Teredinibacter turnerae T7901: one gene and its partner. The protein of the gene in region 1 interacts with the protein of each later gene in a pairwise test. Links are inferred from orthologs where the notes say so. Each region holds a gene or a part of one and is shown on either strand. Other genes may lie near its edges. The genes, in order: TERTU_RS16935 and trkA.

Region 1 (16,056 bases):
GCTCGCGTCTCGAGCACGAAAACGAAGCCTTGCGCACTGAGCTGCTTGTGTTGCGGCGCAAGGTTCAGTTGCTCGCTTCTCTTTCCGCAGAAAATGTTCGTCTGCGACAATTGCTTAACTCCACCGATATGTTGCAAGACCGCGTGATTATCGCAGAGTTGATCGGTGTTGCACCGGACCCTACTGTGCACAAGGTTATTGTTAATCGCGGCGCAGAAGAGGGTGTCTATGTGGGCCAGGCAATGGTTGATGCCAACGGTCTCATGGGGCAGGTTGTCACCGTGGGTGAGCACAGTAGTGAGGTGCTCTTAATTACCGACACTACCCACGCGCTGCCGGTGCAAATTAATCGTAACGGTGTGCGACTTATCGCTGAGGGTGTCGGCAATCTCTATGAACTGGTGATACGCCATGTATCCAGCACGGTGGATATCCAGGAAGGCGATCTGCTGGTGAGTTCGGGCTTGGGCCAGCGCTTTCCTGTGGGGTATCCGGTGGCTAAAGTTGAGCAGGTGGTTATCGACCCAGGCAAGCCCTTTGCTCGCGTAATTGCTCGTCCTATGGCCGAAATGAATCGCAGTCGTCATGTGTTGCTGGTGTTCGATCAGCCCCCCGCCGACAACACCGAGCAGGCGGCAAACTAGGCTATGGCGACGCCGAAGCAACGTAATTACGCACTTTTTCTGGGCTTGAGCATCGCGTTCGGGTTAGTGTTTGCGGTGTTGCCACTCACCCAGGATTTCTCGTATTTACGCCCCGAACTGCTCTGTTTGTTGGTGATCTTCTGGGTAATGAACAGCCCTGAACAGCTGGGGATGACCTTTGGTTTCCTGGTGGGTTTGCTGCAAGATGTTGTCGAACTGGGTGTCTGGGGCGGCCATGCGATGGCGCTCACTATCATCGCTTACATATGTCTCATGTCCTATCAGCGCATCCGCAGCTATTCCGTTTGGCATCAGTCGCTCTGGGTTTTTATTCTAGTGGGGGTGCATCAAGTGGTGGTCAACTGGGTACAGGGAATTGCCGGTTATCGGACGCCGGCCCACTATCTGGTGCTCCCGACCTTAATGACAGCCCTGTGTTGGCCCCTGGTCGTGTTCTTTTTTCTCCGTATTCGTCATTTGTACCGCACGCAGTGAGCGGCCCCTTGCTGGCTGGTAAATGCTACACTGCGATCCTTTAACTGGTTTCTTTGTTTCAGGAGCGCAGGTGACACCCTCCGAAATTTTATATTTGGCTTCGAAATCGCCGCGCCGCCGTGAACTGTTAACGCAGATTGGCGTCGCGTTTTCGATTATCGACGTCGATGTTCCGGAAGAACGCGCGCCTGATGAAACTCCTCTGGATTATGTAACCCGCCTCGCCGCCGACAAGGCCAGAGCCGGATCCCTGCTCAAACCGGATGCGCCGGTGCTGGGTGCCGACACGATTGTCGTGCTGGATTCGACGGTTTTGGAAAAGCCCGCGAATAAAACGCAAGCGATTAACATGCTCACTAGTTTGTCGGGCCAGACCCACCAGGTCATGACAGCGGTCAGTATTTGTCGCGGTACCGAACAGAAAACCTTGTGCAGTGAGACGGATGTGCGATTCCGCACTGTTTCATCCGCAGAGGCAGAGCGCTATTGGAACTCCGGCGAGCCGCAGGACAAGGCTGGTGGTTACGGAATTCAGGGATTTGGCGGCGTTTTTGTGGAGGAAATTCGTGGCAGTTACTCCGCTGTGGTGGGGCTTCCCTTATTTGAAACCAGTCAACTTCTGCAGTTATTTCGCCTTCCCGTGTGGAATGCGTCGGAGAAATAATCGCCCCAATGAGTGAAGAAATACTGGTTAATTTTGGCCCCACCGAAACCCGGGCGGCGTTGGTGGAGAATGGCGTTTTACAAGAAGTTTATATCGAGCGCGCCCGCACCAAAGGTTTTGTGGGGAACATCTACAAAGGTCGGGTGGTGCGGGTACTGCCGGGTATGCAAGCAGCGTTTGTGGATATAGGGCAGGCGCGTGCCGGCTTTATCCATGTCTCGGATATCGCGGTCGATCCAGCGAAGAACGGTGATGAACGCGGTCACGCAGAAGCCGATATTCGCGATTTTTTACGCGAAGGCCAGGATATTCTGGTGCAAGTGATCAAAGACCCTATCAGCACTAAGGGTGCTCGATTGAGTACCCATCTCTCTGTATCAGCGCGTTACCTCGTTTATATGCCAAACAGCCACCACATCGGTGTCTCGAATAGAATAGAAGACGATACCGAGCGCGATCGGTTGCGGGCTATTGTCGAAAAGCTCGCTGCCGAATACGAGGAAGAATACAAAGGCGGTGGTTTTATCATCCGCACTGTAGCCGAGGGCGCGAGCGAGGAGGATTTGCGAGCGGACATCCCGTTTGTGTTCCGCCTGTGGCACGATCTCGCCGATACCATCGCAAAATCCCGTGCACCAGCCATAATTTACGAAGATCTTCCGCTTTATATGCGCACTATTCGCGACCTGATGCGGTCCAATATTGAAAAGGTGCGGATCGACTCGCGCGAGAGCTTCGCCAAAATGGAAAAGTTTGCCAAGCACTATGCGCCCGAAATTGGTGGACGTATTGAGCATTACCCCGGTGAGCGACCGCTGTTTGACTTGTACGGTGTTGAAGATGAAATTCAGCGCGCACTGGACAAAAAAGTGGTGCTGAAATCCGGCGGTTATTTGATTATTGAGCAAACCGAGGCGATGACCACCATCGATGTGAATACCGGGGCTTTCGTCGGCCACCGCAACCTTGAGGAAACGATTTTTAAAACCAATCTGGAAGCCTCGACGGCGATAGCGCGGCAGCTGCGGTTGCGCAACCTGGGCGGTATTATCATCATTGATTTTATCGATATGCGGGATGTGGAGCACAAGCGCCAGGTACACCGCACGCTGGAGAAAAGCCTGGAGAAAGACCGCGCAAAAACCAGTATTACGCGGGTGTCGGAGCTGGGGCTGGTGGAAATGACCCGCAAGCGTACCCGCGAGTCGCTCGGCCAAATGTTGTGTGAGCCATGCCCGGTATGCGCTGGGCGCGGCACGTTAAAGTCGGCAGAAACCATTTGTTACGAAATTTTTCGCGAAATACTGCGCGAAGCGAGGGCGTACGACAATGAGCGTTTCCTGGTGCTGGTTTCGCAGCCGGTAATTGACAGGTTACTCGACCAGGAATCGGACAGCGTCGCGGATCTCGAAGCGTTTATCAACCGGCCTATTCAGTTTCAAGTGGAATCCCTGTACAACCAGGAACAGTACGACATCGTTTTGGTTTAAGGTTGCCCGGTCAACACTAGAGAAAGTCACACGTGGTATTTGTTAGCAGAAGAACAATGCGTCGCCTGGTTAAGCGGTTCTGGGGCACGCTCTTTACCCTGGTAATCGCCACAGCTGTTCTGGTGCAATTGGGGCGAGAAGCCTTTCCTCTGTTAAATGACTATCGCGATGACATCAGCCGTCTGATTGGCGATCAATTAGGCGTAAAAATTCATATTGGCGAACTTGCTGCGACCTGGGCAGGGCTGCGCCCTAAAGTCGATTTGATCGATGTCTCTGTCGATAGCCTCGACGATCAACCCATCTTCCGAATTCGCGAAGCCTCCATGGAACTCAGTCTGGTGGAGAGCCTCGCCAAGCGCCAGGTGGCCTGGCGGCAACTGGCGTTCAAGGACCTGCAAACCACGCTGGTGCAGCAGGACACTGGCCCATGGCAAATCAAAAACCTGAAAACCACCGTTAAGTCGGACCGCAAATTTCGCATTGACGATCCCCTCGACATTTTTTTGGTCGGGCGCAGGGTGGAAATCGATAACGCCCAATTTGCGCTCGAGTTTCGCACAGGACATCAGTCCAGCCTGCAGATTCCCAACATCATGTTGGAAAACGACAAAGACTTTCACCGTATTCGCGCGTCTGCCGCTGTCGAGGGGCGACAGCACTTTACGCTCATCTCAGAAGGTATCGGGGACCCACGCGATCCGGATAATTTCGATGCAAAGGGTTACGTCTCGCTGAATCAATTTCCCATGGAGCAGGTTCTGGCCGCGTTCGCCGGCGACTGGTGGCGTGAACAGGGTTCGCACCAATGGGCCGAAGGGCACCGACTGGATTTACAGCTCTGGTACCAGGGGTCGTCGACCCGTGGCTACAAACTTTCGGGCAACCTGCGCGCAGATGGTTTGCCGCTGGCGGTACCTGAGACTGTCAGCCTGCCCACAGGTACGCAGGCGGACATCACCGGTAGCTGGACGCCCAAGGACGGCTGGCGATTAATGCTTCAGCACCTGCTCATCGATTGGCCTGAAGGGCAGTCGCCACCGCTGGATGTGGCCCTGGAGGCGGGGTTTAACCGGCCCATCGGCGTGCGTATCCCGGAGGTGGATCTCGGCCGCTGGTACGAATTACTGGCCGCGACCGGCAGCCTCACCGGACGTGTCGGGGATATTCTCGGCCAGTTGAAACCGCAGGGCATGCTGCGCAACCTGGACGTGCGTTTTACCGATAAGGCCTCTGGCTATATGTTGGCAAAAGCCAATATGGCAGATGTCGGCGTCGGCCATTTTCGAGGCGCACCCGAGCTGCGTCACCTGGACGGCTACCTGGAAGCAACCGCACTCAGCGGCCGCGTTACGCTGCGCAGTGAGCGCGGAATCGCGATGAATTTTGTCGATCTCTACGACGCGCCCTTCGAATTTGATTCCGCAAGGGGTCAAGTGGCATGGCAACTGGACCTTGATGAAAAAACCGCGTATGTCTCCTCTGGGCGCATAGAACTCACTCAGGGGGAGCTTGCCAGTAGCGGCTATTTACATCTGGCATTGCCCTTGGTTGCGGACCCGCGTGAACCGCAAATGACACTGGCCATAGGCATGCGCGAGGGACCCTTAAGTGTGCACAAGAGCTATGTGCCAAAGGTTGTACCCAGCCATCTTTACGAGTGGCTCGAGTCGAGTATCGGGGCGGGTACTGCTACAGATGCGGCATTTATTTACCACGGTTCGGTCGACATGCACCCCAAATACAGTGCAAACCTGCAGTTGTCAGCGGATGTACATAACGCTGATCTTGCATTTGACCCGCACTGGCCCGCCCTTGAGTCGCTCAATGGCCATATTAATCTCGACCACTATAAACTCAACGTGTCGGTATCGAGCGCAGAATTGTTGGGTAACCAGGTAAATCGCGCGCAGGTTAAACTGCTAGCCGGCGCAGATGGCCAGCCAATGGCGCTGGCGATTAAAGGCGCGGTAACCAGCAATGCGGCTGCCGCCATGGCGTTACTTCAGCAAAGCCCGGTACGCAGTGTATTTGGCTCGACATTCGATAGTTGGACTTTCGGCGGCAATGTTGCCGCAGAGATCGAGCTACAAGTTCCCCTGGAAGAAGACACACGAGGTAGCCGCCAACTTGTTAACGTCGAGTTTGATGGCGCTAAAGTGGACATGGCGGATATCGGTCTGGCGGTGGATTCAGTCAAAGGAAAACTGCAGTACAGCTCTGAGACCGGTCTGAGCTCAGCAGGTTTAGACGCCGCCATGTGGGGGCGCCCGGTGCGCGCCAGTATCGAAAGCCCACTGGTCGGCGATACGGCGCGCGATACAGTTATCCACTTTCGTGGCCCGGTGGACGTGGACGATATTCGCCAATGGACGCAGCGACCCGAGCTGGGGTTTGTATCCGGTGTGACCGAACTGGACGGCTCTCTCACTATTCCGGCAGAGGGAACACAGCCCTATTATCTGGCAATAGACGTCGCCTCTAAGCTGGACGGCGTGTCGCTTGAACTTCCGGCTCCGATGAGTAAGTCCGCAGCGGATAAAGCGCCGTTTAATGTCAGTTTGAAGATGTTCGACGACTATCAGCTCTACCGCTTCGACTATAACAAACAGATTAGTTTGCGGCTGCGCAGTGGTTTGAACGACAGTCTGCAATTGAATTTTGGTGATACCGAACTGCCGCTCCAGCCTGGTTATTTTGATGTGCTCGGTCAGGTGCCTACGGCGGATTTGTTTGAGTGGGATCTGGTGCGCGAGCGTTACTTCGCGTACATGGATCAACTGAGCAGCGGTACGGACGACGAAGCGACCCTGCCTATTCGCGTGAATATGGATATCGGCTATGCGACGGCGGGCGATGTTGGTGTTGAAAACGTGCATGTAAATGGCCTGGGGACCGAGACCGAGTGGTCATTGCGGGTCGATAGCGAACCTGTCGCGGGCGATGTGGTCATCAAGGCCGATGACAGCAGCCCTGTGATCATGGCGCTGGATTATTTGCACCTGCCAGGGGTAGACCAGATCAATCAGGATACTGCGCCGGACGATTCTAAACCCGCTCCGGTTGCGCAAGAGGTGGCTGCCGATGTACCGGTGGACAAAACCCGCTCATCGACCACCGAAACGCCGGTGCTGGTTGTGCAGCCTGAGGCGGCTGTCGAGCGAGACGCTCCAGCACCAGAGGCTGAAGCTTTAATTTCAGTGGCTGAAGCTCCAATTCCAGGGGCTGAAGCTCCAATGTCCGGGGCTGAAGCGCTGCCGAAGAGCATGATGGCGGATATCGACCTCTCCACCTTTTTCCCCGTGGACTTTCGGGTGGATGCGCTCACCGTCGGTGGCGAGCCTTATGGGCACTGGGAGTTTGAACTGCGGCCGATTGATCAAGGTGTGGTTATCCGCAATGTTCATGCAACCATCCGTGGTATGGATGTAGGGGAGGCGATTGTCACTGCAGATGATCCGCCTGACGAAGTAGAGCGTGCTGTTCCGGAAACCACTGACACTGAGAACACCCGCCGGGCGCTCAATGGCAAAGTGAGCGCGCCGCTGCGGAATAATTCGCCGACTGTGAGTGAAGGGGATCAGCGTCAGCGTTTACTGGATACCCGCGCGACCGAATTCACCTGGCGCCAAACCCCCGAAGGTAATGTCAGCAGTTTTCGTGGCACGTTAATGGCTAAAGATGTTGGCAAGGTGTTGCAGGCCTGGGGACAGGAAAAAATTATCGAGAGCCGAACCGCAGTGATACAGGCGGAAATCAGCTGGCCAGGGGCGCCCGATGAAGTTGCTCTACCTATCGTGAGCGGGAAGGTCGATTTTAACCTGCTGGATGGTAGCTTTGTGCGTGGTGCAACCGATGGTGACAACGGTTTGCTGCGATTGATCGCGCTGTTCAACTTCGACACCATTGCCCGGCGTTTGCGCCTGGATTTCAGTGATTTGGCCAAAGAAGGCCTCGGGTTTGAGTCGGTGCACGGCGACTTTGAATTTGAGAACGGGCGTATATTCATCCATGAGCCGCTGGTGGTGAACTCCACCTCGTCAAAAATTCAGGTGGCGGGAGTGCTCGATATGCTCGACGAGACCATTGACGCAGAGCTCGTAGCAACTCTGCCTGTTGCTGGTGACCTGACGGTGGCTGCGGCTCTGGTTGCGGGCCTGCCGGCGGCAGTTGGTGTGTTTCTGGTGAGCCAGATGTTTGAAAAACAGGTTGATCGTGCGTCCAGCCTGAACTATCGCATCAATGGCGGCTGGGACGACCCGAAAATTAAATTCCGAAAAATCTTTGACGATACCGCTGCGGAGAAAAAAGGCCGCGAGGTACAAGATATGGATCGCAATGAAAGTCGCGAACTTTCTACTAGCCAATCCTCTACTAGCCAACCGCCAACTGGCCAGCCTAGCAGCCAGCTGTCGAGCGAGGCCCCAACGGAAGTCCAAACTCAAACTGCAGCGATGGCTACCGCGCCCATACCTGCGGGGGCTTCTGAGCAGGTTTTGTCAGCGACCCTGCAACAGGATTCTCAGCAAGCGTTGACGGAAAGTTCGCAAGACCAACGGCAGGACAGGGCTCAAACGGAGCCTGCTCAGCCGGTATCAACTATCACAGAGCCGACATTGGCAGAGTCAATAACGGCAGGGCCATCATTGTCAGAATCAACACCTGTGCCAGCGTCTGTGGCAACGCACGAAACTCAGCAGGCGCTGTCCACGTTAAATCCGGTCGTGACGCCTGAGCCGAAAACCGCGGCTACAGCCACAGCACAGGACGCTGATCGGGCTGAACCTGCGCCGGAGGATAAGCTGGAAATCAAATCGACCGACGATCCAACGCCCGCAGCGGAGCCCACCAATGGCTAGGCGGTTTCGCGTCGGTTTGTGCCAGATGGTCAGCCAGCTGGAGGGCGTGGAAACGAATTTCTCCACACTGGAAGGCTTGCTTGGCCGCGCCAGTAAAGCGAACTGTCAGCTTGCCGTTTTACCGGAAAACCTCCTCACGTTTGGGCTTAAAACGCGTTTTACGCGGGATGAGCAAGTGCAATGGCTGGTGCGATTTAGCGCCTTGGCGCGCGCCCACAAACTGTGGCTGGTGGCCGGCAGTATGCCATTGCACGGCTTTAGCTGGGCGGATGGGGATGGAGATGGAGACTGGGAAGTGTCCGCCGATACAATTCGCTGGCACGATGCATCTGAAGACGTAAAGCCCTTCGCGACATGCGTAGTGTTTGATGATCAGGGGCGCATAGCTTCAGCGTATCGCAAAATGCATCTGTTTGATGCTGACGTGAAAGATAACACGGGCGCATACCGTGAATCGGATAGTTTTGCCCGTGGCGACATGCCTGTCGTCTGTGAAACTCCATGGGGCCGGATGGGCGTGGGTATTTGTTACGATTTGAGATTCCCGGAATATTTCCGCGCGTTGCGTCAACAGGGTGCGGATTTTGTGGTACTCCCTTCGGCGTTCACCTGGGCCACCGGGAAGGTGCATTGGGAATTACTGTTGCGCGCTCGCGCAGTGGAAAACCAGATTGTGATGATTGGCGTGAATCAAGGGGGTGAGCACACGCCCCAGCGCAAAACCTGGGGTGATTCCATGGTGGTGAATGGTTGGGGCGAGATTATCGCCCGAGCCGGAGATGACAAGCTATTGGAAGATTCTCAGCTGGGCGAGCACCTGGTGGTTACCCAGGTGGATCTGGATGAGCTGGAGTTGCTGCGCAAAGATATGCCTGTCTGGAATCACCGCCGCTTGCAGTGAGTCTTTAGTGTACTGAAGTGAGTGTACTGAAGTGGGTCTGGTTGCGCAGATTGCGCGCACCCCGTTCACGCCTGGCCCCAGTAAACGGGTCTCTGAGAAGCTACCTTCATCAGCAAGACCCGCACAAGTAAATCCCTGCGTAAGCTCAACCAGGTGTAAGTGCTAAACCGTGCAAGAGCTAAACGGTGCCGTCATCGGCTGCAGCTTCAAAGCAGTCACGTACAAACTTGAATATCTTGCGAGCCGCCGCTGGGGGTTTGTTGTCCATTTTTTCTTTTTCTGCCGCGCGCAATAAGTTACGCAACTGCTGCACCTGACATCCAGGGAACTGGTCGATGAAGGCTTGCAGTGCCTGCTGATCGCCGCTGAGTAGCTGATCCCGCCAGTTTTCGATCTGGTGGTGTTGGCGTGCGGCCAGATGCTGCTTTTCCTGCATCCTTGCAAAGGCTTCTTCAATGGCTTCGCCATCTGCGTCGCGCATCAGTTTGCCAATGTACTGAAAATGCCGCTTGCGTGCACTGCGCTGAGTGATTTTGGGGGCATCATCGATTGCACTGCGGAGCTTGTCGGAGAGTGGCAGCTTGTCCAACTGGGTGGGCGAAAGCTCAATCAACTGGACGCCGAGGTCCTGCAGTGCGGTCATTTCCTTTTTGACCTGTGTTTTACTCTTGGGGAGGTCGTCGTCCTCCCAATCTTCGTCGGAATAATCGTGCATAAAATAACTATCTATGAGTGCTAAAACCCAGATATAACGCTGGGGTACTAGCCGTAAAAGTAGGTTGCCAGGCCGAGAAACGCAAAGAAACCGACCACATCAGTAACGGTTGTAAGGGTAACACCGCCAGCCAGTGCAGGGTCCACCTTGAGGGCTTTGAGGCCGACCGGCAGTAACGCTCCCGCGAGCGCCGCTGTAATTTGGTTGATTACCATGGCGGCGCCGATGATATAGGCAATTTTGATATCTTGAAACCAGAGAGCAGCTATTGCACCCATCACCAGCGCCCAGAGGATGCCGTTGACTATGCCGACACGCACTTCCCTGGACAGCAGCCAGCCCAGGTTACTGGCGCCAATTTGCCCTAGTGCCATACCGCGAATCACCACCGTGAGCGTCTGCGAGCCGGCAACGCCACCCATACTGGCGACAATAGGCATAAGTACCGCCAGTGCCACGACCTTATCAATGGTTTCATCAAACAGGCTAATCACCGAGGAAGCGAGGATTGCGGTGATCAGGTTAATGCCGAGCCAGATTGCCCGGCGTGGAATCGTGCGCGCAGCCGTGGCAAAGGTATCTTCATCCTCATCAAGACCGGCCATGCTCATTAACGAGTGATCGGCCTCTTCCCGGATGACGTCGACCACGTCATCAATGGTAATACGACCCAGCAACTTCCCCTGCTCGTTGACGACGGGGGCGGAAATCCAGTCGTGCTGCTCAAACAGTTTGGCCACGTCTTTATCAGCCATGGCAGCCGGGATAGCGTTAGTGTCGGTGACCATCACCTCGCGGACGGTTACGCTCGGATCGGTGGTAAGCAGCGTGCTCAAGGGCAGCAGGCCGAGGTAGTCGTCCTTGCGATTAACTACAATCAGGGAGTCGGTCGACGGCGGCAGCTCCGGGTGACGGCGCAGGTAGCGCAATACAACATCCAGCGTGAAACGCGGGCGAACGGTGATGGTGTCGGTATTGGTGAGACCGCCGGCGGTGGCCTCGTCATAGGCAATCACTTCCTCTACCCTGGCGCGATCCTGGTCGGTCATGGCTTCCATGACTTCCTGAATCACTTGCTCAGGCAGCTGCTGCAAAATATCGACGACGTCGTCCGTTTCCAGGCCTTCGGTCAGTTCAACCAGTTCCTCAGTGCCCATATTGCGCACGAAATGGCTCTGGATATCGTACGGCAGTTCTTCGAGTACTTCACCGGACACATCCTTGTCGATAAGGTCCCACAGCACGGTTCGCGAAGGGGGCGGGGAGGATGCAATCAAGCGCGCGATTTCCACCGGCCGCAAGCTGCTCAGCATTTGCCGTACCTGGCGGAAGGTACCGCTTTCGAGTAATACCTGCACGCGACCGACCTGTTGGTGGGTGCTGTGTTCGATATTCTCAGCGGCTTGCGGCATACAGTGGCTTCCGTTTTACGGTGGGGTGGAGGGTTGCTACAGAAATTGTAGCTTTTTCAAAGGCTTGAGGAAATAACTTCGGGAAGTTGGCGCGTGTTTAACCTGCTTACAGGCGCTTGCAGCGCAGCCTATTCCTCCTCGTCGAAGCGGTTGTTTATGAGTTCTTTCAGGGCCGTAATGGCTTCAACTTCGTCCGGCCCCTCGGTGATCAATTCAATTTCCGTGCCGATTGAGGCTGCCAGCAGCATGAGCGACATAATGCTTTTCGCATCTGTCGTTTTGCCGTGGGCACTGACCTGAATTCGTGACTCAAACCGATTGGCCAGGGTCGCCAGCTTGCTGGCCGCTCTCGCGTGGAGGCCAAGTTTATTGATGATCTCGAGGGTTCTCTGCTGCATGAAGCTCCCGCATTAGCTGTGTTTCGGGGCGCTGGAATCGGGTATTTGTCGATGCCGCGTCTGAACATTCTTATAGTCGGCTTTGAGCGCTTTTGCGAGTCGTTCACTCATGTAGACCGAACGATGAAAACCACCCGTACAGCCGATAGCGATGGTGAGATAGCTGCGGTTGTTGTTCTCGAACCGAGGAATCCACTTACGCATAAATGTAAGAATGTCGTTATACATCTCCTCCACCTGTTCCTCGCCGTTCAGAAACGCAATTACTTCCGGCGACAGCCCGGACAGTTTGCGCAGTCCGGCATCCCAATAGGGGTTTGGCAAGCACCGCACATCAAAAACGAAATCGGCGTCAACCGGCAGCCCATACTTGAAACCGAACGACTTGAACAGCACCGCCATACCTTCTCGGTCGGAACCGACCACAAGGTATTTAATTGCACTGCGCAGTTCATGCAGGTTGAGCTGCGAGGTGTCTATGGTGACATCGGCGGCATTGGATATGGGCTCGAGAATAATGCGCTCGCGCTCAATGGCTTCATTCAGGTCGGTGAGACCGTCAGAGAGTGGGTGTTTGCGGCGGGTCTCGCTGTACCGTTTGAGGAGCACTTCGCGCGAGCTGTCGAGATAGATAACCTGGTAACTTTCTCGCGGCAATGGCCCCACTTCAATCATCGCCATTAAACGGCTCAGATCGTTGTTGATGTTGCGCGCATCGATACCGATAGCAACCCGTGGCGATGGACGATCAGAGGTGCTTAGCTGCTCGATTAGCGCGGGCAGAAGGTCGACAGGAAGGTTGTCGATGCAGGTGTAGCCTTCATCCTCCAGCAGGTGCAGTGCTGTGGTTTTTCCCGAGCCTGATCTTCCGCTAATAATCAGCAAGCGCATGTTACCTGCCTGTGTACGAGTCGCATGTGATGGAGGAGCGCAGAGCGCGCGAGGGACTAGTTACTTCCCGGTAGAGCCGTCAGTTTACACCAGACGCCACGTTAAACAATTCTTCATCGGTTTTACAGTTGCGAAGGCGCTTCACAAAATCATCCCTTTGCAGGGTTTCTGCGAGTGCGGCAAGGGTTTGCAGGTGCTCGTCTTCGGCGTTTTCCGGTACCAGCATGGCAAATATGAGATCGACTGGCTTGCTGTCTACAGCGTCGAAGTCAATGGCTTCTTCCAGAGTTACGCACGCGCACAAGGTCGCGCCTTCGGTATTGAAGCGGCAGTGGGGTATGGCTATACCGCCGCCAATGCCTGTGGAGCCAAGCCGCTCACGGGCGAAAATATGTTGGAACAATTCAGTTTGGTCGAGGCCAGTGTCGGATTCGCTAAAAATGCCAGCGAGTGTTTCGATCAAGCGTTTTTTACTGCCGCCAGCAATCTTCGCTCGGGTTCGCTTGGCGTTTAGAATGGTAGAAATTTGCATAGCGTTGCGCCCGGTAAAACAGCAGATGTTGGATGTTGCAGGGAGTCAAACGGCGCGCATTCTACCAGTATTAGTTTCAGATCCAAGCCCACTTTAGCCGCAAATTTTATTTGCGGCATCAGACTTTAGACCGGCATTCCCAGATTTTGCTATACCAAACGCTTGCGTTCGTTCGAGGGAGGTATGTTCAGAGACTCGCGATACTTAGCGATGGTGCGGCGTGCGACCTTGATTCCCTGTTCTGCCAATAGCCCTGTAATTTTTGAGTCGCTGAGCGGTTTGCGTGCATTTTCCGCAGCAACTAATTTTTTAATGATAGCGCGAATTGCGGTAGATGAGCACTCGCCGCCGGAATCTGTGGCCACATGGCTGGAGAAAAAGTATTTGAGCTCGAAAATCCCCTGTGGGGTGTGCATGTACTTTTGCGTGGTTACTCGCGAGATCGTCGATTCGTGCATTTCGACAATTTCTGCCACGTCGTGCAATACCATCGGTTTCATGGCTTCCGGGCCGAAATCGAGAAACCCCTGTTGTTTTTCCACGATACAGCTGGCGACTTTCAACAGGGTTTCGTTGCGGCTTTGCAGGCTTTTCAAAAACCAGCGCGCTTCCTGTAAGTTGTCGCGTAGAAAAGTGTTGTCAGCGCTGGAGTCGGCGCGCTTAACCAGTGACGCATAGTCGCTGTTAATGCGTAAACGCGGTGCGATATCCGGGTTGAGTTGCACCATCCAGCGGTTATTTACCTTGTTCACAAACACATCCGGCACCACATACTCTGTGTCGTCGCTGCCAATCTGTTCACCGGGTCGCGGGTTCAATCCCTGGATAACCTGTACCGCCGCCTGTAGTTCGCTTTCTTTCAGTTTTAGCTTGCGCATCAGCTGTTTGAAGTCGCGGCCGCCGAGCAGATCGAGAAACTCGCTGACGAGCGTTTTTGCGTTGCGCACATCTTCGTTGCTGATATCAAGCTGGCTCAGCTGAATGAGCAGGCATTCACGTACGTCCTGGCTGAGAACGCCGGGTGGGTCAAACTGTTGCACCCGGTGGAGTACAGCCACCACTTCGTCCATTTCGAGTTCTTCATGGTGAGGTTCCAGGCCATGAAAAATTTCATCCAGAGTCTGGCCGAGCAGACCGTTGGGTTTTACCGCGTCAATGATGGCTTCGGCGATATCCTTGTCGCGGACTGACATGGGGGTAAGGTTCAGCTGCCACTGCAAGTGATCCTGCAGCGTTTCTGATGTGCCACGTCGGGATTCAAAATCGTAATCGTCGGAGTCGGGTTTTGCGAGTCCGGTGCCGCTCGGGGTGGGGTCGTAGATATCGTCCCAGCTGGTGTCGACCGCAAGGTCAGTGGGAATGTTGTCTTCGTTCCAATCACCGTCGGAGGATGCGTCGGAATTGGACTCCTGGTCGGCGCCATTCGCATCTGCAGCATCGCTTTTGCCGTCGGCGCTGTCCTTGCCATTAAGCTCGTTGCTGGCTGGAGCCTGTTCATTGATACCGCTGTGAGAGTCGTCGCCGCTGAGGTCTTCCTCAACTTCGAGCATAGGGTTTGAATCCAGAGCTTCTTGTATTTCTGCCTGAAGATCGAGCGTGGAGAGCTGAAGAAGCCTGATGGCCTGTTGCAGCTGCGGGGTCATGGTGAGCTGCTGGCCCAGTTTTAACTGGAGGGATTGCTTCATAGTTCGATTTACTGCGTCTGGTTAAAGTGCACTATCAGTTAGTGGCAACTCCTGTGGGGCGCCGGCTTGTATGAGGCTAGTGTATTCCGGCCGCAGTCCAGGTGCAATAAAATCGCATAAAATCAGAAGCAAGTATTATGCCGTGACAAATACAAAAGTCAGTCGTTTGTCAAGAGATTTTGCTGATTATCTGCAGAAAGCGATTAGAGGTGGAAGTGCTGACCGAGATATACTTCGCGCACTTTTTTGTTGTTGAGTACATCATTGGCGCTTCCTTCTGCGATGATGTGGCCTTCCGAGACGATATAGGCTTTCTCACAGATATCCAATGTTTCGCGAACATTGTGATCGGTAATCAACACGCCAATACCGCGATTTTTAAGGTGTTGTACGATCTGCTTAATATCGCTCACTGAAATCGGGTCGACTCCGGCGAAGGGTTCGTCCAAGAGCACAAAATCGGGCTCTGTGGCCAGTGCTCGGGCGATTTCAACACGCCGCCGCTCGCCGCCTGACAGCGCCATTCCAAGGCTGTTGCGAATGTGGCCAATGTGAAACTCTTCCAGCAGTTTTTCCATCGCCTCACGGCGTTGGTTGCGGCTCAACTCTTTGCGGGTCTCAAGAATCGCAAGAATATTATCCTGAACTGTTAACTTGCGAAATACCGACGCTTCCTGGGGCAGATACCCAAGGCCTGCGCGCGCGCGCTCGTGCATTGGCAGGTGAGTAACGCGCTTGTCGCCAATCTGGATATCGCCATGATCGGCTTTAATGATGCCCGCGATCATATAAAAACAGGTTGTTTTACCCGCGCCGTTGGGGCCGAGCAGGCCCACGATCTGGCCACTGTCCACAGACAGGGATACATCGATGACGACCTTGCGGCCTTTGTAACTTTTGGCGAGGTGTTGGGCACTCAGTTGCTGCATAAATACTAGGGCCTGTTGGAGCTTTTGTTATTGTCGGCGGGCTGTTCGTCTTCTTTGCTCAATGCTTTTGGCGGGATCACCATGCGAACCCGGCGATCGTCGCCTTCCGCATCAGCTTTACCACCAGCGCGTACCACTGCTTTTTTTACATCGTACTCAATGCGATTGCCGCTTAGGCTGGTGCCCTCCTGACGGAAAGCCGCATTGTCGAGGAGGATCAGGGTTTCGCTGGTGATCTGATATTCCATGCGGTTAGCACGCGCGGTCACAGGCTCCTGGCCGGGCTTGGGCACCTGGCTTAAACGCGCTGGCGTGCCGGTAGCGACCACGCGGGAATAGGTATCTTTGCGGCCATAAATCACGACTTTTTCCGCACGAATTTTCATGCTGCCTTGCTCGACAATAACGCTGCCTGCATAGGTGGTGGTGCCGTTCAGGTCA
Region 2 (16,129 bases), 4.2 Mb from region 1 along the record:
GATCGCGCAGGTCGAGATCCAGCTTTTTCTCAACCATCAAACGCAGGGCGCCTACCGAAGCACGGCGCAGTGCAAACGGGTCTTTGGAACCGGTCGGCTTTTGGCCAATACCGAAAATCCCGGTAATGGTATCGAGGCGGTCGGCCAGTGCGATGATGGTGCCGGTGGCTGTTGCTGGCAGGTCATCACCCGCGAATTTGGGCATGTACTGCTCAACCATCGCCTGGGCGACTTCCGCATCTTCGCCATCGTTATTGGCGTAGTGATACCCGGCAATGCCCTGCAGGTCGGTGAACTCGTAAACCATGGTACTCACCAGGTCCGATTTACACAGTTCAGCAGCGCGTTTAACCGTGGCTTCGTTCTCGCCCAGGCGCGCAGCGATCAGCGTCGCCAGCTTGCCGATGCGCTCGGTTTTATCGTAGATAGTACCGAGCTTGGCCTGGAAAACGACCGTCTTGAGCTTTTCGCGACGCGCTTCCAGACTGGTTTGTTTATCAGTCTCGAAGAAAAACTTGGCATCTGACAGGCGCGGGCGAATGACGCGTTCGTTGCCGTCGATCACTTGCGCCGGGTCTTGCGACACAATATTGGCGATCGTGATAAAGTGCGGCAGGAGTTCACCGTCGTTATCTACCACGTGGAAATACTTTTGGTGCTCCTTCATCGAAGAGATCAGGGCTTCGGAGGGCACGTTCAGGAATTCATTCTCGAAGTTGCCTGCCAGCGCGACCGGGTATTCCACCAGTGCGGTGACTTCATCGAGCAAATCCGCGTCGATCACCGCAGTGCCACCGAGTTTGTCGGCGGCGGTATTCACTTGCTTCACAATCATCGCCTGGCGCTCGCTAAAGCTGGCGACAACGTGGCCAGTCTCCGCCAGTGCGGCAGCGTACTGATTCGCGTGCTTTAAGGTAATTGGCTGATTGTAGTGAAAGCGGTGGCCGCGGGTTTCATTGCCACTGGTCAGCCCCAGAATCTCTGCGGGGAGGACCTTGTCGTCGGCCAGCATGACCAGCCAGTGCACCGGGCGGACGAATTCCGTGCGGCTTGCGCCCCAGCGCATGCGCTTGGCGATGGGCAGGTTGGCGAGCGATTGCGCTACCAGATCCGCCAGCAGATCGACCGTGGCTTCACCGCCCGCCGTGGTTTCGTACACCAGCTTCTCTACTTTGCCGTCCATGCCGGTTTGCAGTGCTTCCAGCGCAATGCCATTTTTCCTGGCGAAAGCCTCTGCGGCTTTGGTAGGTGCGCCGTCTTTAAACGCCACCTGCGCCGGAGGGCCGAAAATTTTTACAGATTCCTGCGGCGTCTTGTCGGCAAGCCCGGTGACCGAGACCGCAAGACGACGTGGCGTGGCGTAAGATTCTACAGAATCAAAACCTAGATTTTTTTGCGTGAGCCCGTCCTGGATACCTTGAGTGAAGGCGTGCGACAGGGTTTTCAGCGCGGTGGGTGGCAGCTCTTCGGTGCCCAGTTCTACTAAGAAATGCATATTACTTCTCCCCCTCAGCGTTGGCCCTGGCGATCACTTCATCCCGCAAGGCGGCGGGAGCCATCGGGAACCCGAGTTTCAAACGGGCGTCGAAATAGGCCTGCGCTACATTGCGGGCGAGAGTGCGCACACGCAGGATAAAACGCTGGCGCTCAGTAACAGAAATAGCCTGGCGGGCATCCAGCAGGTTGAATGCGTGGGAGGCTTTCATCACCATTTCGTAGGCGGGTAGCGGCAATCCTGCGTCGATCAGCTTGCTGGACTCGGCCTCGCAGGTATCGAAGGTCTGGAACAGAAAGTCCACGTTGGCATGGCTGAAGTTGTAGTGGCTCATTTCCACTTCGTTCTGGTGGAACACATCGCCATAGGTGACGGGCGTACCGTCCGGGCTGATGGTCCACACCAGGTCGTAAATGGAGTTAACGTTCTGCAGGTACATGGCGATGCGCTCAATACCGTAGGTAATCTCGCCGGTTACCGGGTAGCACTCGAGGCCGCCCACCTGCTGGAAGTAGGTAAATTGGGTTACTTCCATGCCGTTCAGCCACACTTCCCAGCCGAGCCCCCAGGCGCCGAGGGTGGGGGATTCCCAGTTGTCTTCCACGAAGCGGATATCGTGGATGCCGGGGTCAACGCCAAGGTGTTTTAGCGATCCGAGGTAGAGTTCCTGAATATTGTCCGGTGACGGCTTCAGTACCACCTGAAACTGGTAGTAGTGCTGCAGGCGGTTCGGGTTTTCACCGTAACGGCCGTCGGTTGGGCGGCGGGAAGGCTGCACATAGGCGCTGTTCCAGGTTTCCGGGCCGATGGCACGCAAAAAGGTGGCAGGGTGAAAGGTACCCGCACCGACTTCCATATCCAGCGGCTGCAAAACGACACAGCCCTGTTCGGCCCAGTATTGCTGCAGGGCCAGAATCAGGCCCTGAAAGGTTGACACATCGGGTTTAGACACAGTGATTCTCTCTCGTGGATCGCTAATGGTCAGCGTTTTTTTCTAAACTGTATTTTTGGGGTCGGCAATTATACCGGGATGAAGGATAATCCACCATCTCGCCGCCCGAGATAAAAGTAAGTACAAACTAACAAAATACAAACGCGCCACCATGAGCGCGTGATCGTGAGTATACGTGGAAAAGATCATCGCAAAATTGACTCTCTTAACCCTCCGCAGCATTGGCCGTTTACCCCTGCCTGCAGGCTTGTTCTTTGGCACACTGCTGGGGCGAATTGCCTGGCTGGTGGGGCCGCGTGAGGTGCATACCACCAGGCGCAATATTGAAGCCTGCTATCCGCAACTGAGTGCCAGGGAGCAGACAGCACTGGCGCGCCAGAGTGTGATTGAATCCGGTCGCCTGGCATTTGAAATCAACATTGTCTGGCAGCGTTCAACTGAGTGGTTACACGGCCAAATTGTGTCGATCAGCGGCGAACACCTGATAACTCAGCGGGATAAATCGCGAGGTTTGATGATTCTTGGCCCGCACGTGGGGAATTGGGAGGTGTTGGGCGCTATCTGTTCCGGTTATGGGCCGATAGCATTTTTGTATCAGCCACCGAAAAAGAAACATCTGGAACCCCTGATGATCGCCGCGCGTTCAAAGCAGGGCGCGACCCAGCTACCGACAGATGTCCGCGGTGTGGCCGGCCTGATGCGAACCTTAAAACGCGGCGAGACAATTGGCATTCTGCCAGATCAAAACCCGGACGATAACGGCGGCGATTTTGCCGAGTTGTTTGGCCATCAGGCGCTCACCATGACACTGGTGCATAAACTGTTACAGAAAACTGGCGCGCAAGTCATTATGGGGGCGGCGATTCGCGTGCCTAGTGGCTTTGCAATCCATTTTTGGGAGGCGCCAGCGGGCATTGATTCTGCAGATGAGGCGGAAAGCCTGCGCGCTCTAAATGTAGGTGTCGAACAATCTGTCGCGCTGGCGCCGTCGCAATACCAGTGGGAATACAAGCGTTTTCGCCGCCAGCCAGAGGGAATGCCGCGTTTTTACCACCGTTAGGCGAAAATCAGTGCCGAATATTTTTGCAATACTTACCGCTGATAGCGTGAGGCTATAAAACCAGCGGATCGACCTAATGTGTGCGCTAATTCGCATTGGTATACTTTTAGTACAAAATGGACAGTACAAACGGACCAACTCGATTCATCGAACAAAAGGACTTACAGCGATGCGAATGCGCGCATTACTTGCGATCGGCTTGATCGCCATCCCCATTATTCTCCCTTCAGTCAGTGCTGCGGAAATCTACCGTTGGCGCGATGCCAACGGAAAATTGCATTTCAGCGACAAAGCACCTGAGCAGGCTAAAGCTGAAAATGTGTCGCTGCCGGATATAAACCGCGCTGATGCAGTGAAAATTCGCCGTAAACCGACACCGATTGACACCCGTTACAGCAATACCCCGGACGATGATCCCCAGGTGTTGGCGGATGCGAATCGGCAAAAAGTGTGCGATAACGCGGCTCAATATTACGAGCGATTGACGCGCGGTATCAATCACAATGCATCCAGCAAGCGTATTGTGTTACAGCAGGATGGCGAAACCCTGTCCCGCCGCGAGCAAAACCAATATGCAGAGCGCATGCGCCTGAATTACAACCGCCAGGGCTGCGCTATCCCGCAGGCCGAAAATTTACGGCTCTGATACCGGCTGCACTGGTCCAGCCGGTGCATCGCGCAAGCCGGCAATGCGGATATGGCCCAAGCTGTAGTACCCATCGCCCCAGGTGGGCACGATCCGCACCTTGTCAAAGCCGAGTTCTTTTACATTGTCTGGAATCGCCAAATTCCGGCGCGCCAGACCTTTCAGGTTTGTCCCCGCAGCCTTTCGCGCGGTTGCGAAGCCGACAAATTCCTCGCCTCGCACAAATCCCACCAGGTAGAAATCGTTCCAGTCGAGACTTAAGTCGATGCGGTCGCCAGTCACGGGTTTGCCGAAGTCCACGAGCAAACCTGTTTCTTTCATAGTGGCGTTAGACGGGTCGTCCCACTCGGTGCGATTTGCTTTATAGAGTTCGTAGTCCTCCGCGCGCACGGTTGGAATCCCGGCACTTAGCTGCACGCGTTTATGGTCTTCGGGCACCGGGTGTTGGCTGTGCGCAACGACGTGACCCAGACTGAAGGCGCCGTCACCGGCTACTGGTACCAATACGAGTTTATCGAAGCCGGTGTCCATGGTGTTTTTGTTGAACATAAGGGTGTAGGTGAACATGCCGCCCACATTGCGACCGTGGAGAAAATCGCTGGTAACCAGCTCATCGTTGTTCAACAGCCATAACATAAAGCTGTCATTGGAATCCAGGGAGAGGGATATGTGGCTGTTGTGCTGAACTTCCGCAAATTCCACTGCGACGCCGCTACTGGGAATGATGAAGTTGCCCTTCGCATTCCACTCGCTATGCATATTCACCGGGTTTGCGTAGTCTTCGGCGGCAATTGTGGTGTGCACACTGGCGAACAGGTCTTCTTTACTGGCGGTGCGAGGAGTTCCGGTCAGCCAATAAAACACCAGTAACGTGCACAAGTACCCCAAGGGGACAACCGCATTCCGCAGTAGTCCGCCACGTTGAGTGCTTACAGCCCAGGCGACGACGACAGCGAACGCCAGTAAACTCAGCCACAGGCCCCAGCGGCCACTGGTGGAATACCCAAACACAACTTCCAGTTCTTGCACGCCCTCGGGCAGATCGACGGCGATGGGGGCAAATGGATGTTGCTCAAAAGGGCGTGTCGCCAGCGGCTCGCCATCAGCACTCGCACGCCAAGCGGGATGCCAGTGCTGATTAATGACGAGCGTCCCCGCGGCGCCTGGCTGCAATAAGACCTTTGCCCGTCCATTTTCGATTTCCGCTAAGGATACCCGCGCAGGTTGCGGTGTAAAGAAGCTGTCGTACAGAGTAACTGTGGCTTCCCGGCGTGCTTCCTTGTAGGGAATTTCGGTTCCTACGGGCATAAATTCCAACTGATTCGTCGTCCATACGCCTAGTTCGCCCGATTTAAGTTGCGCGATCTCGCCGGGTTCCACCGTACCATAGCTGCCCGCACGCGCAGCTTGCCACTGCAAGTGCAGAATCGCCAATACCACCAGGCCGCCTAATAGAGGCGTTAACCAACGGAATTTTGGGCTAAGTTGACCGGCGAGTACCGGTACCGCGCCAGCGCAAATTGCCAGGTAGAAACTTGCGGGGAACAGGAAACGCCATGGAAATTGCGCGGCTTCAATACCGGGCAACAGTTTCCAGAGTGGCTCGCTAATAGCCAGGGTGAGGAAACTGGCGCAGGCGGCAGTTATTGCAGCGCTGATAACCAGGCGAGCGCGCTGCTGTTTGGCGGCAAGCTCTGCGCGTGGCTCGTTGCGTGTGTCGCGGTGCAGTAACCCGCGCAGCAGGGCAAATACCGCGAGAGCGACTGCGGCGCCAGCGAGTATCACCCGCTCAAGGCTCAAACTGAATGACATGTAGTCTACCGGCCCGGGTTCACTGGCCCCGTATTCAAATTTGCTGCTGATCAGCTGGTGGGGATACACGAAGTGTTTGGTGTAGCTGTAAAAGCCGCCGGTCATTGCGTCCATACCCTTGATTGCGCTGATGTCTGCCAGCGCTGGCCACCAGAAAAAGCTGCTTAAACCAAGTCCAACGGTCGCGATAAGTAGCGCACCTATCGCGAAAGGCAATTTCTCCCGCAGCGGCAATAACAGGAAGTAGACGCCACAAAATACGATGAGCGACAAGCCGATCAGGTAGGTCGAGAGCATGTGTGAAAGGGGTAGCAGGGCGATGCCGATACTGCCGTAGAGCACGCCTTTCAGGCGGTCGTGTTGCGCCTCCCATAGCCCGCGAATAACGAATGGGGGAAACAAAAATGCGGAGGTCTCCACCAGGTTGGTGCGCACAAAAATGTCCACCAGATGATAGGGCGCGAGTATGTAACAGGTGGCTGCAGCAAGTGCACTCCAAATACCGAATATCGGGCGCATGGCCCAAAACATGGCAACGCCTGCGCCCGCAAACGTCAGCAACCAGACCATATTCAACGCGCTGTGCGCGTCGAAGCCAAGTAACAGGAGCACACTGCTGAGGGTGTAAGGGAAAGGACTGGTGTATTCAAACAGTGGGTAGCCCCAGTGGTGCGAATAGCTGCTCAGCCAGCGCCCTGGCATACCATCAGCGAGGGCGTCGGCCATACCGAGGGTACGCCAGATGTTGTACTGCCACTCATGCCCGGCAATGGAGCCGACGGTTTGCGCGAGCGGGTCGTGGGGGTACATATAAGCGCCTTTACTGGCGAGTACCACAATAATCAGAAGGAGGGTCCATGGTGCATATTTAACGAAGGTAGATCGCATCAGGCTCGGCTCATGTACGTCAAAATTAGAGTGAATACTCGCTTACAAACACCTGTCTTAGCGCCGGAGGAGCGCGGAATTAGCTAAATAAAGAAGCGAATATCGCCAATTCCGATACAAATAATCAAAGTTACAGGTATGAAAAGCGCCAGGGTGTACCAGTGCAGTCTGGTGTGTTGCGGCACCATGAAAAGCAGGAACATGGTGATGGCTTCCATGAAATAACGCTGGTCCACCAGGGAGTGGGGGAGCAGCGAAGCAATAGCCACCACGTACAGCCAGTAAAATCGTTTCTCGCGCAAAGGCGTGACCATTAAGCTCAGCAACGCTATCGCCATGGGGACAAACGCCAGCACTTTATGTACCTCATTGGCGCGGGTCCACATGACAACGCGATTGCGCAAGAAAAAGTCGAACAGGTTGTAGCCGTGTTCTGCCCAGAAGGTGAGCAGGTAGAGCACCAGCAGCAGACTGAGAATCACCGCGCACTGGGGCTGAAAGCGCAGCAGATCAAACCCCGCGCGGGCATTCATCAGGTGCAGTGGTATAAAAAGCAGGCCGACAGCCAGCAGCAGGAAAAACACCTGAGTGACAAAGATGCGGTCCATTTTGTGTGCAGTGGCGTCGCCAATAGCAACGCCGCCGTTTTGATAAACGAACACTAGAAACGCCACAATTCCGATAGGAAACGCCCAGGTTCGCAACAGTGCCCCACCCAACTGGCGCCAGTTCTCGGGTTTGAGCCAACGGATATGGAGCGGATTGCCCAGCAGATTATAGAGGGCGAAAAGCCAGAACAACGCCAACCACATGACATTAGTCTGGCGCACCCCAAGCGACAGCAGCATAACAAGGCCAGCGAGGGTAAAGCGCTGACTCAGCGTGAAATAGAGCCCCGCCAATACCAGTGTCAAGGACGGCACATCCGTGTAAATGACAAAAAAGAAGGGGAAGAATATCGGGTTGAGGTAATAGGTCGTGGTACTGAGTAGAGGTGATGTATGGCCTAACCGGCGTGCACAAAGGAAGAAAAACAGTAGCGCGGGCAGTGATAACAGGGTGCTGGCAAGGCGGGTATCTTTAATGCCCTGGCCAAACAGCGTTTTCGACACAGTCGCCACCGCCAGGTGGTAGCCCGGAATCATCGTGAGCGATTTCTCCAGGTGGGAATAGCGTTCCATATGGTAGGCACGGATCTGCGGCATATGGAAGCTTTCGTCGTGGAATGTCTGTGCTGGCGGCATCATCTGCGTGCCGAGCCATGTGGCAACGAGCAGGATTCCAGCCAGCAGGACCCACGACACTGTAGGTAGCTGTGACGATTTAAACATGGGTAGTGTTACCGCCCGGCTCGCTGCAGTGGCGAAAGCCAGGCATTCCTCGGTTGAAAGGAAATGACAACGTGGCGCTCAGTAATCGGTACTTGTTCTATTTATTCTACGATTACGGCGGGGTGATTATAAAAGATATAACGATGGGCTTAAATGATAATTCTGGTTATTAAAAAATCTCTGGCGCACGCATCATCTTTTCCAGAACATCGGGGTAAACAACACCAATAACGTGAAGACTTCCAGTCGCCCCAGCAGCATGGCAAAGCAGAGAATCCACTTCGCAGTATCACCAATATCGCCATAGTGTGCTGCGACCGCGCCCAGGCCTGGGCCCAGATTATTGAGGCAAGCGCCCACGGCGGTGAAGGCGGTGACGAAGTCGAGCTCCAGCCCGAGCAGGGCAATCACCATGACGAGAAACGACACCACATAGACGGCAAAGAACCCCCACACCGCTTCCACCACTCGGTCGGAAATGGTTTTGCGGCCCAGTTTGATAGGAATAACGGCATTGGGGTGAATCAGGCGGTGAATTTCCCGCAGGCCCTGCTTCATGATCAAAACCACCCGAATCATCTTTAAGCCACCGCCGGTGGACCCTGCACAGCCACCCATAAAGGCGAACATAAAAATCAAATAGGGCAGAAAAGTTGGCCAAAGCGTGAAATCCACCACCGCGAAACCCGTGGTGGTGAGGATAGATATCAACTCGAAAATGCCGTAAAGAATGCTCTTTTCCGTTGGGTAGATACCGGTGCTGGCAAGGTAGCTCACGGTAATGACGATACCGATCAGAATCATGGTGAGATAGAAACGGAATTCCGGATCGGTTAAATAGTGGCTGATACCGCGGGATTGCCAGGCAACAAAGTGCAGCGCGAAGTTGATACCGGAGAGCACCATAAACAGTGAGGACACAATCAGAATCGGCGCGCTGTCGTAATACCCCATACTGAGGTCGTGTGTGGAAAAGCCGCCGATAGCGACCGTTGCGAAGGAATGAGCGACAGCTTCAAACGGCGGCATGCCCGCGAGCCAGTAGCTGAATGCACAGGCTGCGGTTAGCGCTACATACATAAAGAACAGTGCTTTTGCGGTTTCGGTAATGCGCGGTGTTAATTTGCTGTCTTTTACCGGCCCCGGTGTTTCCGCCCGATAAAGCTGCATGCCGCCAATGCCGAGCATCGGCAAAATGGCTACCGCGATAACGATAATACCGATACCCCCCAACCATTGCAGCTGTTGGCGATAGAACAGAATCGAGCGAGGCAGGTAGTCGAGCCCGGTAAGCACGGTAGCGCCCGTGGTGGTCAGCCCCGAGAGTGATTCGAACACTGCGTCGGTGACACTCAGCTGGGTACTGTGCGCGATGATAAAAGGCAGGGCACCGAACAGGGCGAGCACGGTCCAGAAGAGCGAGGTAATTAAAAACCCATCTCGGGTACTGAGGTCGCTCTGCACATTGTGCACCGGGAGCCAGGTAAACAAACCGGTGCTGAAGGTAATTGCGAAAGCCAGTAAAAAGCTGATGTGCGCCTGTTCGCCATAGTACAGAGATACCAGAATCGGCGGTGTCAGGGTCAGGCTGAACAGCATCAGCAATATCCCGAGTACCTTGGCGATGATGGCGAAGTGCATGAGTCAGCTGGCCACGCTTAAAAGAAGGTGAAGCCGACCTGAAACAGGCGCTCGATGTCGCGGGTGTAGCGCTTGTCGACCAGGAACAAAATTACGTGATCGCCGGATTCGATCACTACGTCATCGTGGGCAATAATAACTTCCTGATATTGGTAGGTTTTGCCGGTGCTGCCCAGGGACATATCACTGCGTACACCGCTGTCCCGATAATCCTCTGCGCTGGCTTCACGCACAATTGCACCGATGGTGGCGCCTTCGGGCAAATCGATATCTTCGATCGCGCGCCCCACCACCTTGGAGGTGCGGCTGTCACCGTGCGCAATCACCTCGATGGCTTCGGCTGCGCCGCGGCGGAGTGAGTGAACGTTCACTATGTCGCCACGCCTTACGTGCGTAAGCAGCGTTCCTATAGTCGCCAGCTGCGGGGAGATGGCAATATCGATATCGCTGCCCTGTACCAGATCCGCGTAGGCGGGGTTGCTGATGAGGGTCAGCACCTTGCGAGCGCCCATGCGCTTGGCAAGCATGGACGACATGATGTTGGCTTCATCGGAGTTGGTGACGGCCAGGAACACATCAGTATCTTCAATATGCTCCTCCGCCAGCAGCTCCTGACTGGATGAGTTGCCCAGCAACACAATGGATTTGCTCAAGCGTTCGGTCAGTGCGAGGCAACGGGCTTCGTTGTTTTCTATCACCTTTACCGAGTAATTGTTCTCGAGCTGCTCGGCGAGGCGCTGACCAATGTTGCCGCCACCGGCAATGATGATGCGTTTGTACGGGCGATCAAGGCGGCGCAGCTCGCTCATTACCGCGCGAATATCCTGCTTTGCGGCAAGAAAGAAAACTTCATCATCGGCTTCGATTACCGTTGAACCGGTAGGCATAATCGGCCTGTTACGTCGATAAATCGCCGCAACTCGGGTGTCCACATTGGGCATATGCTTGCGTAAAAAGCGCAGCTCCTGACCTACCAGCGGGCCACCGTAGTAAGCGCGCACGGCCACCAGCTGGACTGCGCCTTCCGCAAAATCCAGTACCTGCAGGGCGCCCGGCTGCTCGATCAGCCGAAAAAGGTAGGCGGAGACAATTTGCTCCGGGCTGATAATTACATCGACGGGCAGCGCATCGGGCCGGAACAGTCCGGGATGGCTGGCGTATTCCTGGGAGCGGATGCGGGCAATTTTGGTGGGGGTGCGAAACAGGCTGTGAGCGATCTGGCAGGCGACCATATTGATTTCGTCGACGCCGGTCACGGCAATCAGCATGTCGGCGTCTTCGATGCCTGCGCGCAATAGCACTTCCGGGTGTGATGCGTGGCCAGCCACTACGCCGATATCAATGCGGTCGCGCAGTTCGCGCAGATAGCCTTCATTGCTATCCACTACGGTAATATCGTTGGCTTCACTGGCCAGGTTGCTCGCCAGTGTGCCGCCAACGCGGCCAGCACCGAGTATGATAATTTTCATGTGTGCCCCAAACGGCTGGCTGCCAGGCTAGCCAGCCTTGATCAAACGAGCATAGTAGAAACCGTCAGGGCCTTCGAGCTGTGGCAGCAGCTGGCGCCCTGCGGGCTGTTCGATTCCCCAATCTGCGTCCATCGGCGCCAGCTCGGCGTCTTTGTGGTCTGTGACAAATTGCGTAATCAGCTCGCTGTTTTCTTCCGGCAATACTGAACAGGTGGCGTAGACGAGGAGGCCGCCGGGCTTCAACATCTGCCATACATTATTCAGAATCGCTTGCTGCAAAGCGGAAAGCTTAGCAAGATCATCTTCGCGCCGCAGCAGTTTTATATCTGGGTGGCGACGAATAACCCCGGTTGCCGAGCAGGGAACGTCCAGCAAAACGCGGTCGAACGGTTGATTATTCCACCATTGGCAGGTGCTGGCGTCGCCGGTTGTGAGCGTTGCGCCAGATAATTGCAGGCGCGCGAGATTCTCTTCAACACGGGCCATACGGTCTTGTTCGGAATCCAGGCACACCAGTTCCGTAAGCGCGGGCTCGGCTTCCAGAATGTGACAACTTTTGCCGCCCGGCGCACAGCAGGCATCCAATACCCGTTGCCCGGGCTCGAGCGCAAGCAGATAGGCGGCGAGCTGCGCGGCCTCATCCTGTACGGATACCAGGCCCTCGCTGAATCCCGGCAGCTGTTGTATATCCAGGGGTGACAATAAACGCACAGCGCTCGGTGAGCTCGCCAGTGGTTGCGCCTGCAGCCCGGCCTGTTGCAATTTGACCAAATATTCGTCGCGGCTTTGGCGCTTGAGGTTTACCCGCAGGCACACCGGTGGCTGCTGGTTATTTGCGTGCAAAATCCGGCTTGCCTGTGCGCCCCAGCTTTGTTGCAAGCGGGCAACGAGCCAGTTGGGGTGGCTGAACGATGCTTGCGGCTTGCCGGAAATCTTTTTGAATATTTGCTCCCGATCGCGCTGGAAGCTGCGCAGGGCCCCGTTGAGCAGGCCACTGGCCCAGGGCTTTTTAAGGGCGCGACTGGCGTTGACAGTTTCGGAGATGGCGGCGTGGTCGGGTACGCGCAGATATTCAAGTTGATACAAACCGATTAACAGCAGCGCATACACATCCTGGTCTTTATTACGCAGGGGTTTTTGCAGAAGTTCGCCGGCAATGGCTTCTAATCGATGATACCAACGCAAAGTGCCGTAACAGAGCTCCTGGAAAAGACCCCGATCACGTTCGTCGAGCTTATTAATACCGGTATCGAACGGTTTGTTGAGTGAGCAGTGTTTTGCCAGCACCTCGCCGAGCGTCCGTGCGGCTTGCACGCGGGCATCAGCCATGCTGCTCTCCCTGTGGCGGAAGGCCCAGGCGCGTACCCACCGGGCAGAGATGACTGTGCCCGTTGGCAAATTCAGCCGGTGTCATTGCCTTTTTGCCGGGCAATTGCAAGCGGGTTACCGCTAACGATGCCTCACCGCACGCAATAACCAAGCGCTCACGGTCGGCGGCTACCACTGTGCCTGATTCACCGCTCAGGTCGCAGAGTTCCGCGCTGTGAATGCGCAGACGATCATCGTCGAGCAATGTGTAGCAGATCGGGAACGGGTTGAAGGCGCGAATCTGGCGATGCAGCTGTAGAGCGGGCAATCGCCAGTCCAGCACTGCTTCCGCTTTTTCAATTTTGTGGGCGTAATTCGCCTGGCTATCGTCTTGCGCTTCAGGTGTGAGATCTTCGAGTTGTGCCAGAGTGTCCAGTAACGCGGGTGGGCCCAGTTCCGCGAGCCGATCATGCAGATCGCTGGCGGTGTCGTTAGTCTGAATAGGGCATTCGCGCTTAAGCAACATCGCACCTGTGTCGAGACCTGCGTCCATTTGCATGATGGTCACGCCGGAATGGGTATCTCCCGCCTCAATTGCCCGTTGAATGGGTGCTGCACCGCGCCAGCGGGGCAGAATCGAACCGTGCACATTCAAGCAGCCAAGGCGCGGTGCATTGAGCACTGCCTGTGGCAAAATCAGCCCATAGGCCACCACTATCATGACATCCGCACCCAATGCAGCGAGTTCAGCCTGGGCTTCGGCGGCACGCAGAGACGCGGGCTGATAAACCGGAAGATCGTGTTCCTGGGCAAGGGCTTTTACCGGGCTCGCAGTCAGCTTTTTGCCGCGCCCGGCCGGGCGGTCCGGCTGGGTATAAACGGCAACAATGTCATGCTCGCTGGCGAGTAGGGCGCGCAGGTGCGCGGCGGCGAATTCCGGCGTACCGGCGAATATGAGTCTGCGTCTGTGCGAATTCACAGCGAACCTTGTGTGTTATGGGGCGGGTCGGAATCAGGCGCGCTCTTTGTGTTGTTTTTCGAGCTTTTTACGAATACGTTGGCGCTTGATATTAGATACGTAGTCGACGAACAGTTTGCCTTTCAAGTGATCGATTTCGTGCTGGATACACACCGCTAACAAGCCTTCCGGTTCCAGCACAAACTCTTCTCCGTCGCGGTTCAGCGCGGTAACGCGCACATGACGGGGGCGGGTAACCTCTTCATAAAAGCCAGGCACCGAGAGGCAGCCTTCCTCATAATCGAACAGGGTTTCGTCGAGGACGTCGATGCGTGGATTGATAAACACCAGTGGTTCATCGTGATTCTCGCTGATGTCGATAACAATAATCTGCTCGTGCACATTCACCTGTGTTGCCGCCAAGCCAATGCCCGGCGCGTCGTACATGGTTTCGAACATGTCGTCGATAATCGCGCGCACGCGTTCGTCCACTTGCTCTACTGGTTTTGCAACCGTGCGCAGGCGGGCGTCTGGAAATTCTAATATAGGTAACAGTGCCATTACGTGACAAACTTCTAGTAACTAGGCAACTTTCGCTGCTAACATTATGATCAAACAGGAGTTATACTGTTTTTTTGTGGCCGGTCGCAAGTAACTTTTTCAGACAATCCTGCGCGCCTGGCCGGGTTTCTTCATCCATTATAACGGTTAGCGGCTGATTTTACTCCTGCACTTTGGCCAAGGGTGAAGGGACAACAGCGCCGATCTGAACAGGACTCTCGAGATGAATAAGCAATTGTCTGGCCTGCTCGCCGCCCTGCTACTTCTGGCTAGCCCCCTATTTGCACTAGCTCAGGCTGCAGAGGTGCCGGAACTGAATGATCCTGTCCCGGCGACCTATACAGTGGTTAAAGGCGACACCTTGTGGGATATTTCCGCAACCTTCCTCAAGAATCCCTGGATGTGGCCTGAGATCTGGCATGTGAACACCCAGATTGCCAATCCCCACCTCATTTACCCTGGCGATGTCATCCGCCTGATCTATATGGATGGCAAGCCACGACTCACAATCGAGAGCCGTGGCAATGTGTATAAACTTTCGCCCCAAGCGCGCGTACTCAGCGCGGGTGAAGCCATCGAAACTATTCCGTTGGACAAAATAAACAGCTTTTTGTCTCGCAGCCGTATTGTTGACGAAGCCGACCTGAAGGGTGCGCCCTGGGTATTGGCGGGCATGGATGAGCATTTGGTGGTTGGCGCTGGCGATAGTCTCTATGCGCGCGGCGAGTTTCCGGAAGGCAAGCAGGTATACGGTATTTACCGTCGCGGAGAGACGTTCGTCGACCCGGAAACCCGCGAGAAGCTGGGCGTGCTTGCGCGAGATATAGGTACAGGTTCGCTGGTGAGGGTGTCGGGTGAAGTGGCAACACTGAGTATTTCCCGAACCACGGAAGAAATCCGCGCAGGCGACCTCTTGTTGCGGGAAGAGCAGCGCGCGATAGACTCCACCTTTTACCCATCGCCTCCCGAATCCGACATCAACGGGGTTATCCTGGCGGTTGAGGGTGGCGTACACCAGGTGGGCAATATGGATGTTGTGGTAATTAATCGCGGCGGTCGCGAGGGCCTTGCGCCCGGTAACGTGATGGCAATTTATAAGAAAGGCGGAAAAATTATCGATCGCGTTACCCAGGAGCGGGTGCAACTTCCGGACGAGCGTGCGGGCCTGATGATGGTATTTCGGGTGTTCGACAAGGTCAGTCTTGGATTGGTTTTGGAAGCTGAGCGTGGAATATCGGTTTCCGATCGCGTCACTAATCCATAAATTTAACCAAGCTTATTCCAACGCTAGCAGTGACATTACCACGAGTCACTGTTAGCATTCAGAACACTAAACCCCACGGATGGACGTTTACAACATGTTAAGCGTGGTACAACAGAAGCTGCTTTTACAATACCTCCCCGGTGTTGGTGCCAGCACTTTTTGGAAGTTGATGGAGCGTTCGCCCAGTGCTTTGGGTGTGCTCAATACCTCTCCCGAATCTCTCGCCGATCTGCTCAATGAGGAAGCGCGCCAGCTGCTGCGCGAATTCCAGCACGAAGCCGATAATTCCCGCCTGGCCAAATTGATGGCCGCCGACCTTGAGTGGTGCGAGAACAACAACATCGAAATTCTCGATACCGATCACGAATACTATCCAGAGCTATTGCGCGAAATAAAACGCCCACCGCCTGTGCTCTATGTGGCAGGCGATGCCCGGTTGTTGTCATTTCCCCAGATCGCTGTGGTCGGCAGTCGCAACCCCACGCCTTCCGGGCGCGGTTCCGCGTTCGACTTCAGCCGTGAGCTGGCAGCTTCCGGTTTTGTGGTGACCAGCGGGCTGGCGTTGGGGGTGGACTCTGCTGCACATCAGGGCGCGCTGGCTGCGCAAGGCAAAACCATAGCGGTGCTGGGCACCGGTATCGACCAGGTATATCCGCAGCGCAATAAGCAGATGGCCGATCAAATTGTGCAAACCGGTGGTGCTTTGGTTAGTGAGTTCCCGCTGGGTACCACGGCGCTACCCGC

Evidence for each region.
Region 2: the proteins of TERTU_RS16935 (region 1) and trkA interact in binary tests that used the Escherichia coli proteins (3 or more experiments, as listed by UniProt). The link is inferred for Teredinibacter turnerae T7901 from one-to-one orthologs.

What each region holds. Positions count from the first base shown.
Region 1 is NC_012997.1:4,215,049-4,231,104, reverse strand. What follows is about bases 11,276-14,028. They hold TERTU_RS16935 (PTS sugar transporter subunit IIA), read right to left. Parts: upstream 13,002-14,028; coding sequence 12,549-13,001; downstream 11,276-12,548. Other genes in these bases: TERTU_RS16930 (RNA polymerase factor sigma-54), read right to left, coding at 13,151-14,028; rapZ (RNase adapter RapZ), read right to left, coding at 11,591-12,469; TERTU_RS16945 (HPr family phosphocarrier protein), read right to left, coding at 11,309-11,578. Also shown: rod shape-determining protein MreC, read left to right, coding at 1-644; rod shape-determining protein MreD, read left to right, coding at 648-1,139; TERTU_RS16975 (Maf family protein), read left to right, coding at 1,210-1,803; rng (ribonuclease G), read left to right, coding at 1,812-3,293; TERTU_RS16965 (YhdP family phospholipid transporter), read left to right, coding at 3,350-8,152; TERTU_RS16960 (carbon-nitrogen hydrolase family protein), read left to right, coding at 8,145-9,053; ribosome biogenesis factor YjgA, read right to left, coding at 9,232-9,768; mgtE (magnesium transporter), read right to left, coding at 9,816-11,180; more of TERTU_RS16930, read right to left, coding at 14,029-14,686; lptB (LPS export ABC transporter ATP-binding protein), read right to left, coding at 14,890-15,615; lipopolysaccharide transport periplasmic protein LptA, read right to left, coding at 15,621-16,056. UniProt on the Escherichia coli protein: Seems to have a role in regulating nitrogen assimilation.
Region 2 is NC_012997.1:29,070-45,198, forward strand. Bases 9,069-11,894 are described here. They hold trkA (Trk system potassium transporter TrkA), read right to left. Parts: upstream 11,295-11,894; coding sequence 9,843-11,294; downstream 9,069-9,842. Other genes in these bases: TERTU_RS00130 (TrkH family potassium uptake protein), read right to left, coding at 9,069-9,825; rsmB (16S rRNA (cytosine(967)-C(5))-methyltransferase RsmB), read right to left, coding at 11,322-11,894. In the rest of the region: glyS (glycine--tRNA ligase subunit beta), read right to left, coding at 1-1,495; glyQ (glycine--tRNA ligase subunit alpha), read right to left, coding at 1,497-2,447; TERTU_RS00110 (lysophospholipid acyltransferase family protein), read left to right, coding at 2,623-3,507; TERTU_RS00115 (DUF4124 domain-containing protein), read left to right, coding at 3,683-4,153; TERTU_RS00120 (6-pyruvoyl-tetrahydropterin synthase-related protein), read right to left, coding at 4,142-6,853; TERTU_RS00125 (Dol-P-Glc:Glc(2)Man(9)GlcNAc(2)-PP-Dol alpha-1,2-glucosyltransferase), read right to left, coding at 6,937-8,184; more of TERTU_RS00130, read right to left, coding at 8,377-9,068; more of rsmB, read right to left, coding at 11,895-12,623; fmt (methionyl-tRNA formyltransferase), read right to left, coding at 12,616-13,581; def (peptide deformylase), read right to left, coding at 13,615-14,121; TERTU_RS00155 (LysM peptidoglycan-binding domain-containing protein), read left to right, coding at 14,345-15,385; DNA-processing protein DprA, read left to right, coding at 15,480-16,129. UniProt on the Escherichia coli protein: Part of the constitutive potassium transport systems TrkG and TrkH. May regulate the transport activity of TrkG and TrkH systems. Binds to NAD(+) and NADH.